One region of the Mesorhizobium sp. P2_E6 genome, then DNA from elsewhere that is predicted to be linked to it. Evidence: predicted binding sites of a transcription regulator. Region 1 holds the regulator's gene; each other region holds the start of a gene.

Evidence for each region. Region 1 encodes PhoB, which activates phosphate uptake and scavenging genes when phosphate is short. Its sites were predicted from a motif close to TGTCATNNANCTGTCAT; they were not measured.
Region 2: a site for PhoB is predicted at 1,183-1,199, ahead of AC1D08_RS15090 (alkaline phosphatase D family protein). Genes of this name have one in related genera too.
Region 3: a site for PhoB is predicted at 839-855, ahead of olsB (l-ornithine N(alpha)-acyltransferase). Genes of this name have one in related genera too.
Region 4: a site for PhoB is predicted at 966-982, ahead of AC1D08_RS04380 (ceramide glucosyltransferase). Genes of this name have one in related genera too.

Annotation. Positions count from the first base shown of each region.
Region 1 is NZ_JBFUEQ010000006.1:124,447-126,647, reverse strand. It holds gene AC1D08_RS16580 (ROK family protein) at 1-494, shown strand, start outside; gene phoB (phosphate regulon transcriptional regulator PhoB) at 649-1,338, opposite strand; gene phoU (phosphate signaling complex protein PhoU) at 1,358-2,065, opposite strand; gene pstB (phosphate ABC transporter ATP-binding protein PstB) at 2,091-2,201, opposite strand, start outside.
Region 2 is NZ_JBFUEQ010000005.1:328,137-330,337, forward strand. It holds gene AC1D08_RS15085 (MFS transporter) at 1-1,117, shown strand, start outside; gene AC1D08_RS15090 (alkaline phosphatase D family protein) at 1,271-2,201, shown strand, end outside.
Region 3 is NZ_JBFUEQ010000007.1:113,258-115,458, reverse strand. It holds gene AC1D08_RS18850 (ATP-binding protein) at 1-712, shown strand, start outside; gene olsB (l-ornithine N(alpha)-acyltransferase) at 918-1,793, shown strand; gene AC1D08_RS18840 (trimeric intracellular cation channel family protein) at 1,880-2,201, opposite strand, start outside.
Region 4 is NZ_JBFUEQ010000001.1:933,991-936,191, forward strand. It holds gene AC1D08_RS04370 (Hsp33 family molecular chaperone) at 1-425, shown strand, start outside; gene apaG (Co2+/Mg2+ efflux protein ApaG) at 468-860, opposite strand; gene AC1D08_RS04380 (ceramide glucosyltransferase) at 1,084-2,201, shown strand, end outside.

The DNA.
Region 1 (2,201 bases):
CGCACGGCGCGCTGTGCCGCTGCGGGCGGCGCGGCTGCGTCGAGGCCTATGCCGGCAACTACGCCATCTGGCGCAACGCAAGGCAGATGAGTGAGGACGCGGAACCGGTCGCCGATGTCAGTGATGCCGACATGCGCGCGCTGGCGACCGCGGCCCGCGAGAGGGATGGACCCGAGCGCGAGGCCTATCGCAAGGCCGGCGAGGCACTCGGCTACGGTCTCGGCAGCCTGTTCGCGCTGATCGACCCGGCGCCCGTCGCCATGGTCGGCGTCAGCGCCGCCGCCTTCGACCTGATCGAGCCGGCATTGCGCGAGGCGATTGCCCAGACCGCCGGCGGCCAGCATTCGCAATCGATTTCCTTCGACACCGAACCGAACGAACTGCCACTGATCCGCGAAGGCTGCGCCACACGGGCACTGACCTTCGTAGACCAGGAGATTTTCGCGCCCGGCACGCAGGCGAGATCCGGCCTCGGTGGCAAGAACGTTGCGTGAATAACGCGCCGGGATGCGTTGAGATTCAGGTTAGGCCGAGTCGAGAATGGCGGGTTCCGAGAACCGGAACGGAGCGGACATTTGGATCCGTGAGTACCGGAAGCGCAGGAGACTGCCGTTCGCAGGCCGGCATCACCTGAATATCAGCAGATCCCTAATCTTCCCGGATTGCGTAGCCCGCCCCACGAATGGTGCGGATGACATCGGGCATGCGGCCATTGTTGACCGCCTTGCGCAGCCGGCCGACATGCACGTCGACCGTGCGTTCGTCGATGTAGATCGTCTCGCCCCAGACATTGTCGAGCAGCTGGCTGCGCGAGAACACGCGGCCGGGATGGCGCATCATGAATTCGAGCAGGCGGAATTCGGTCGGTCCGAGCCGGATCTCGCTCTTCTTGCGATAGACCCTGTGCGATTCACGATCGAGCACGATGTCGCCGACCTTGAGCACGCTGGACAGCACTTCCGGCTTGGCGCGGCGCAACAGCGCCTTGACCCTAGCCATGAACTCGGGCGTCGAGAACGGCTTGACCAGATAGTCGTCGGCGCCGGTCGAGAGGCCGCGCACACGATCGCTTTCCTCGCCACGCGCGGTCAGCATGATGATCGGCAGCCGCTCGGTCTCGGGACGCATTCTTAGCCGGCGACAGAGTTCGATGCCGGACACTGCTGGCACCATCCAGTCGAGCACCAGCAGGTCAGGCACGTTTTCCTGGAGGCGGATTTCGGCCTCGTCGCCGCGCGTCACCACCTCGACCTGGTATCCCTCGGACTCGAGATTGTAGCGCAGGAGCACGCCAAGCGGCTCCTCGTCCTCCACCACCATGATGCGTGGCGCGATCATCGACTGGTCACCCCTGCCGTCATGCCGCCGGCGCGGACATCGCCGTCTCGTCCTGCTTCGGACGATTGGCGGGCAGCTGCGTACCGGTCAAAACATAATACGCATTTTCCGCGATGTTGGTGACGTGATCGCCGATGCGTTCGAGGTTCTTGGCGCAGAACAAAAGATGCGTGCAGGCGGTGATGTTGCGCGGGTCTTCCATCATGTAGGTCAGGAGTTCGCGGAACACCGAGGTGTACTTGACGTCGATGCGCTCGTCGTCGGCGCGCAGCTTCGCCAGCGCCGCGGCGTCGCGCGCCGTATATTCCTCGATGACGCCCTGCACCTGGATCAGCACCAGCTGCGCCATTGCGTCGATGGAGTGCGACAGGTCGCGCGGGGTGACGCTGAGGCCGACGGTGCCGACGCGCTTGGCGATGTTCTTGGCAAGGTCGCCAATGCGCTCGAGGTCGCCGGCCATGCGGATCGAACCGACGACATGACGCAGATCGTCGGCCATCGGCTGACGCTTGGCGATCAGTGTGATGGCGCGGTCGTCGAGCTCGCGCTGGCGCGCGTCCATGATCGCATCGTCGGAGACGACGCGCTGCGCCAGGGCGTTGTCGGAATTCAACAGCGCCTTGGTGGCGCCGCCGACCATCGAGCCGGCGAGGTCGCCCATGTCGCGGATCAGCCTGCTGATCTGTCCGAGATCCTCGTCGAAAGAAGCGACTGTGTGTTCGCCCATGATCTTAGTCCTCGTATGCCTGAGCTCAGCCGAAGCGGCCGGTGATGTAGTCCTGCGTGCGCTTCTCGCGGGGCGACGTGAAGATCTTCTCGGTGCGGTCGAACTCGACCAGTTCGCCCAGATACATGAAGGCCGT
Region 2 (2,201 bases), on a different contig from region 1:
CGGTGTCGGCATCCTGCTCTACGGCCTGACCGGGCCGTTCGCCGCCGCCCTGATGGAGCGGATCGGGCTGCGCCGCACGCTGCTTGCCTCGCTGGTGGTGATGTCAGGCTCGACCGCGCTTAGCCTCTTGATGACCAAGCCTTGGCATCTGTTCATCACCTGGGGCGTGTTCTCGGGCATTGGTTCCGGCGCTGTCGCCAGCGTGCTCGGCGCTACCATCGTCAACCGCTGGTTCAAGACCAATCGCGGCCTTGTCATGGGGCTGATGTCGGCCTCCAGTGCCTCCGGCATGCTGGTGTTCCTGCCGCTGATCGCCTCGCTGGCACAGTCGGGCGGCTGGCAGCCGGTTGTCATCGCCGTTTCGATCGCCACCGCTGCTCTGGTGCCGCTGGTCTGGCTGCTGGTGCCGGAGCGGCCGGCTTCGATCGGCATGGTGCGCTATGGTGCCGCGGCCGACGATGTGCCGCCGGTGTCACCGGCATCGCAGGGCAATTTCCTAGCCCACACGTTCTCGACGCTGCGCCGCGCCGCCGGCACGCGCGTGTTCTGGTATCTGTTCGCCACCTTCTTCGTCTGCGGTTTCACCACCAACGGACTGGTCGGCACGCATCTGATCGCCTTCTGCGGCGACATGGGCATCGGCGAGGTGCAGGCCGCCGGCCTGCTGTCGATGATGGGCATTTTCGACCTGATCGGCACGACGCTGTCGGGCTGGCTCACCGACCGTTTCGACCCGCGCAAGCTGCTCGGCGTCTATTATGGGATCCGTGGCCTGTCGCTGATCTACCTGCCCTATTCCGGCTTCTCGGCAACCAGCCTGATCATCTTCGCGGTGCTTTACGGCCTCGACTGGATCGCCACCGTGCCGCCGACGCTGAGGCTCGCCAACGAGGCATTCGGCGATCGCAGCGGTCCGATCGTGTTCGGCTGGATCGTCGCTGGACATCAGATCGGCGCAGCTGCTGCCGCAGCCTTCGGCGGCACGATGCGCGAGCTTCAGGGCAATTACGAGCTGGCCTTCATGATCGCCGGCATGACGGCAATCGCCGCCGCCTGTATCTCGCTGTTGATCAACACCAGCCGACCGGCCTTCGATCCGGAACCGCAAGCGGCTTAAGGCGACTGGGTGCGTTCTCCCCTTCTCCCCCTGGGAGAAGGGGAGAACGTGCCCAGCCTGTTGGTTGTTATCAAACCGTCATGGTTTCGAGATGCGCCTGAAACATTGAGGCTGGACCTTGGTGGCACCGTTCAAGCCATCCAGGAGACAGCCATGAACAAGCTCTCGATGACCCGCCGTGCTTTCGTCACCTCGGCCAGCGCCGTTGGCCTGGTCGGCGTCTCCGGCCTGGCGCTGCCATACTATTCACGCGCCAGCCAGCGCCCGGCCTTCACCCATGGCGTCCAGTCGGGCGATGTCGACGCCACCAGCGGCATGGTGTGGACGCGCACGGATCGGCCGTCGCGCGTCATGTTCGAAGTGTCGTCGACCGAAAGTTTCACTGATGCCGTCCGCCTTGCGCCGCTCGATACCTCGCCGGCCAGCGACTATACGGTCAAGCGTCTGCTCACCGACCTCGCTTCCGACCAGGACATCTTCTATCGCATGACGGCGGCCGATCTCGCCGACGTCAATGCGGTTTCCGAGCCAATCACCGGCCGCTTCCGCACCGCGCCCGCTTCCAGGCGCGACATCAAGTTCGCCTGGTCGGGCGACACCGCCGGCCAAGGCTGGGGTATCGACGAGACCGGCATGAAGACTTACGCCACGATCGGCAAGCACACGCCCGACTTCTTCCTGCATTCGGGCGACACCATCTATGCCGACGGCGCGATGAAGGACGAGGTCGACCTGCCCGGGGGCGGCAAGTGGAAGAACGTCGTGCTGATCGACGGCAAGCGCAAGGTCGCCGAGACGCTGGACGAATACCGGGACCAGTGGAAATACAACATGATGGACAAGAACGTGCTGGGCCTCAGCGCTATTTGCCCGACGTTCTACCAGTGGGACGACCACGAAGTGCTGAACAACTGGTCGGATTCGAAGGATCTCAGTGCCGACAACCGGTACACCGAGAAATCCATCCATGTGCTGGCGGCACGCGCGGCGCGCGCTTTCCATGAAATGACGACGATCCGCTACGAACCGTCCGAGCCGGGCCGCGTCTATCGCAAGATTGCCTATGGGCCGCTGCTCGACGTGT
Region 3 (2,201 bases), on a different contig from region 1:
CACCGTCGCGCAGGCCGCGCCCTTCGCCGACGGCTGCGATGTGCTCCTGGTCGACGCGGCGATGGAAGCGAGCGATGGAAGGCTGCTCAAGCGCCTTCGCCAGAGCGGTTTCGCCGACTGCGAGGCCATCACGCTGATCGCGCCGACCGACCGCGGCATGCTTGGCGAGTTCCGCGCCAGCGGCTACGCGACCTTCCTTGCCAGGCCGGTGCGTGGCGGAACGCTTCTGCGTGTGCTGTTGAGCAGCAATGCTCCCGCCCTCGCCCCGCCGCAGCCGGAAAACCGCCACGCGCCCGCGTTTCGTGCCGTCGGCAACCGCCAGCGCGGCCTGTCGGTGCTGATCGCCGAGGACAATGACATCAACGCCATGCTTGCCCGCGCCACGCTGCTGAAGGCCGGGCATCGCGTCAAGGTGGTCGGCAACGGCAAGGCCGCCGTCGAGGCTGTCACCGGCGCCGGGCACAACCATCGCTTCGACGTGGTTCTGATGGACCTTCACATGCCGGTCATGGACGGGCTGGACGCGATTGCCGCCATCCGCCGCTACGAGGAGGAGACCGCCGTGCCGCCGGTGCCGATCATGGTGCTGTCGGCTGATAGCCAGGAAAAGACCCGCCATGCGGTGCTTGCCCATGGCGCCAGCGGCTTCGTTACCAAGCCACTCGACCCTGACGCGCTGGTCAATGCCGTCGAGGGACAGGTCGCGGCCTAGGGCATGATCCCGAGCCGAAGGTCAGGAACTTCGACAGCCCATCCACCCCGCCCGCTGGCGTAACGTAGCCGGTTGACCGTATTCGCCAGCCGACGAAGTATTGCCCACGACGTCGTATCACGGTACTGTCACAATCCTGTTGCACCTACACCGTATCCCCGTGCCAAGAGGGATGGCTCGAAGGAGAATCCTCGTGCATACAGTTATGCCGGAATGTGACACTCGGCCGAACGCCAGCAGCGCCTTGCTTGCCGGACGTAACGTCGATTCCGTCATAAAGGGCGCAGCACTCGGCCGTATCGGTAATCTCGAAGTGCGGCTCGCCCGCAACGAGGCCGAGATCGCGGCCGCGCAGGAAGTCCGCTACCGGGTGTTCTACGATGAACTCGGCGCCAGGAAGGATTTGTTCCAGGCGCCGGATCGCCGTGACGCCGACCGGTTCGATCCGCTCTGCGACCATCTGCTCGTATTCGATACTTCGCTTTCCGGCCCCGAACATCGACGTATCGTCGGCACCTATCGCCTGCTGCGGCAAGAAATCGCGGCCGCCGCTGGAGGCTTCTATTCCGAAGGTGAATTCGAGCTGACCAAGCTTATCGCCCGTCACCCCGGTCAGCGTTTTCTCGAGCTCGGCCGCTCCTGCGTTTTGCCTGAATATCGTTCGAAGCGCACCATCGAGGCGCTGTGGCAAGGTATCTGGGCCTATATCAACCACTACGAAATCGGTGTGATGACCGGTTGCGCGTCCTTCCACGGCACTGTGCCGGCGGCGCATGCCGAGGCGCTTACCTATCTCGCCCACCACTGCCGGACGAATTCGGCCTGGGACGTGCGCGCGGTGTCCGGGCGCTACTGTTCGATGGATCTGATGCCGATCGAGGCGGTCAATGCCAAGGCGGCGATCGCGGCGATGCCGCCGCTGGTCAAGGGCTATCTGCGCGTCGGCGCCCGCATCGGCGATGGCTGCGTCATCGACCGCGAATTCTCAACGGTCGACGTGTTCGTCGTGATGCCGGTCAAGGAAATCGGCGCCCGCTACGTCAACTACTATGGCGGGGAAGCCCAGCGCTTCGCTGCGTGAACAGCCGAATAGCGAATAGGACGTCGTGGCCGGAGTTGCGCGGCAACAACCGCTATTCGCTACTCCCTATTCGCTATTCCCTCTTTTCACGGAATATCTTCCGGTCGCCGGCCGGGCCGGCTCTTGTAGGGCGGAAACGCCCAGCCGAAGCGAAGCGCGCCGCCGCGCACGGCGAACGCCGCGGCGAAGCCGGCCCATCCTGAGACAATCTGCGGTAAGCCAGCCACATCGCCTGCTGTAAAGATGGCAGCGCCGACGAGCGCGGCCGTGACATAGATTTCGGGCTTCAGCAGCACCGAAGGCTCCCCGGCCAGAAGATCACGCAGGATACCGCCGAATGTAGCGGTAAGCATGCCGGTGATCACCGACACCGCCGGCGAGCCGGTGATGGCGAGCCCCTTGGCCGCG
Region 4 (2,201 bases), on a different contig from region 1:
AGCAGTGGCGTGCCGGTGGCATCCTGGCGCAGTTCCTGCCGCAGTCGCCCGAGCGCATGCGCGTTCCGGACCTGCCGGGCGGCGATGGCGATCCGCGCGAGGAGATCCACGATCCGGCCGACAATTCCTGGCAGGAGCTGCTGGCATTGCTCGGCACCATCGAGCCGACCGAACTGATCGACCCGACGATCGGCGCCGAGCGGCTGCTGTACAGGCTGTTCCACGAGCATGGCGTGCGCGTCTTCGGCGGCGTACCGGTCGCCGACCAGTGCTCATGCTCGAGGGACAAGATCCGTGGCATCCTCGAGGGCTTCTCGGCGCAGGAGATCAAGGACAGCACCGAAGACGGCGGCATCCACGTCGCCTGCGAATTCTGCTCGAAGCAATATGACTTCGATCCGGCGGAATTTGCGGCGGCCCAGTAGAGAACGAGCCTCACCGGCTGCTTGGCGGCCGGTGAGGCGAAGCTAATTCACCGTCCTTCGCGTCCCCGGCAGATCCAGCGAGAAGGCGGGGATGGCGATGTCGAACGTCTCGCCCCGCTTGTTGCGCATCGTGTAGTGCCCGACCATGATGCCGGACGGTGTCGAAAGCGGGCAACCGGACGTGTATTGATAGCTGTCGCCGGGATTGAGTTCGGGCTGGTCGCCGACGACGCCGGCACCGCGCACCTCCTCGACCCGTCCGGTGCCGTCGGTGATGTGCCAATAGCGCGACAACAGCTGCACGAACTCATCCGACTGGTTGTCGATCGTTATCTGATAGCCCCAGACATAGCGGTTCTCCGACGGGTCCGAACGGTCCTCCAGATAGAACGGCCTGACCTGCACTTCGATGTTGCGCGTCACGGCGCGGTACATAAGCGGCTCCAAAACAATCCAAGTCGAACTGTCCTCGCTCCGGGCGAGCAGGTCAACGTGCGCGTCTTGTCGCGCCCGGCCTGAAAGGCAGGTGCCGACAAAGAATGTCATTTAAGTGACACATGACAATGGTGGTGTGCACGAAGCGGGCGACTCGGCGCTCTGTCGAACTGTTGAAAACGGCCATCACGCGGGCCGTCTTTTCTGGAGTGGCCAGGTCTCGATGGAACTCACCCTCATAGCCGCCTCGCTTTCGATCGCTCTCATCCTTTCAAACCTCGCCAGCATCCTGCTCGCCGCTTCGCGTCTGAAGCGCCACCGCACCATCGCGCCGCCGGCCGGCAAGCCGCTGCCGGTGTCGATTATCGTGCCATCGCGTGGCGTCGAGCCGTTCACGCAGGAGACGCTGGAGCGCGCCCTCTCGCTCGACTGGCCTCGCTATGAACTGGTCTTTTGCGTCGCCCATGCGGACGATCCGGTGGTCAGGCTGATCCGTGCCGCCATCGCCCGTTCTCCCAAGGTGCCGGCGCGGCTGCTGATCGGCGACGACCGCATCAGCGCCAATCCGAAACTCAACAATTGCGTCAAGGGTTGGGAGGCAGCGCGCCACGATTGGGTTGTCCTGGCCGATTCCAACGTGTTGATGCCGAGAGACTACGTGCAGCACCTGATGGCTGCATGGCGGCCCGACACCGGCCTTGTCTGCTCGACGCCGATAGGCTCGCGGCCCGCTGGCTTCTGGGCCGAGGTCGAATGCGCTTTCCTCAACACGCTGCAAGCGCGCTGGCAATATGCCGGCGAGGCGCTTGGCCTCGGCTTTGCCCAGGGCAAGAGCATGCTCTGGAACAAGCCGATGCTCGACGCCAGTGGTGGCATCCGTGCGCTCGCCGCCGAGATCGCCGAGGACGCTGCCGCGACCAAGCTGGTCAATGGCCTTGGCCTGCGCGTCAATCTCGTCGCCGCGCCCTTCGAGCAACCGCTCGGCCGGCGCACCTTTGACGAGATCTGGTCGCGTCAGGCCCGTTGGGCGCGCCTGCGCCGCGTCACTTTCCCATGGTTTTTCGCACCCGAAATCCTGACCGGGGCAGTGGTGCCGCTGGCACTCGCGCTGTTGGCGGCGGCAAGCGCGGGCGTCAGCCTCTGGGCAACCGCCATTGCCGTGCTGGCGGCCTTCTACCTTCCTGAATGCGCCCTGGCCTGGTCCAAAGGCTGGTACCTGTCGTCGCGCATGGTCGCGGCGATCATGATGCGCGACCTGATCCTGCCGGCGATGTGGGCGCGCGGCTGGCTGGGTGGCGCCGTCGACTGGCGCGGCAACGCGATGACCATCGGCACCAAGGC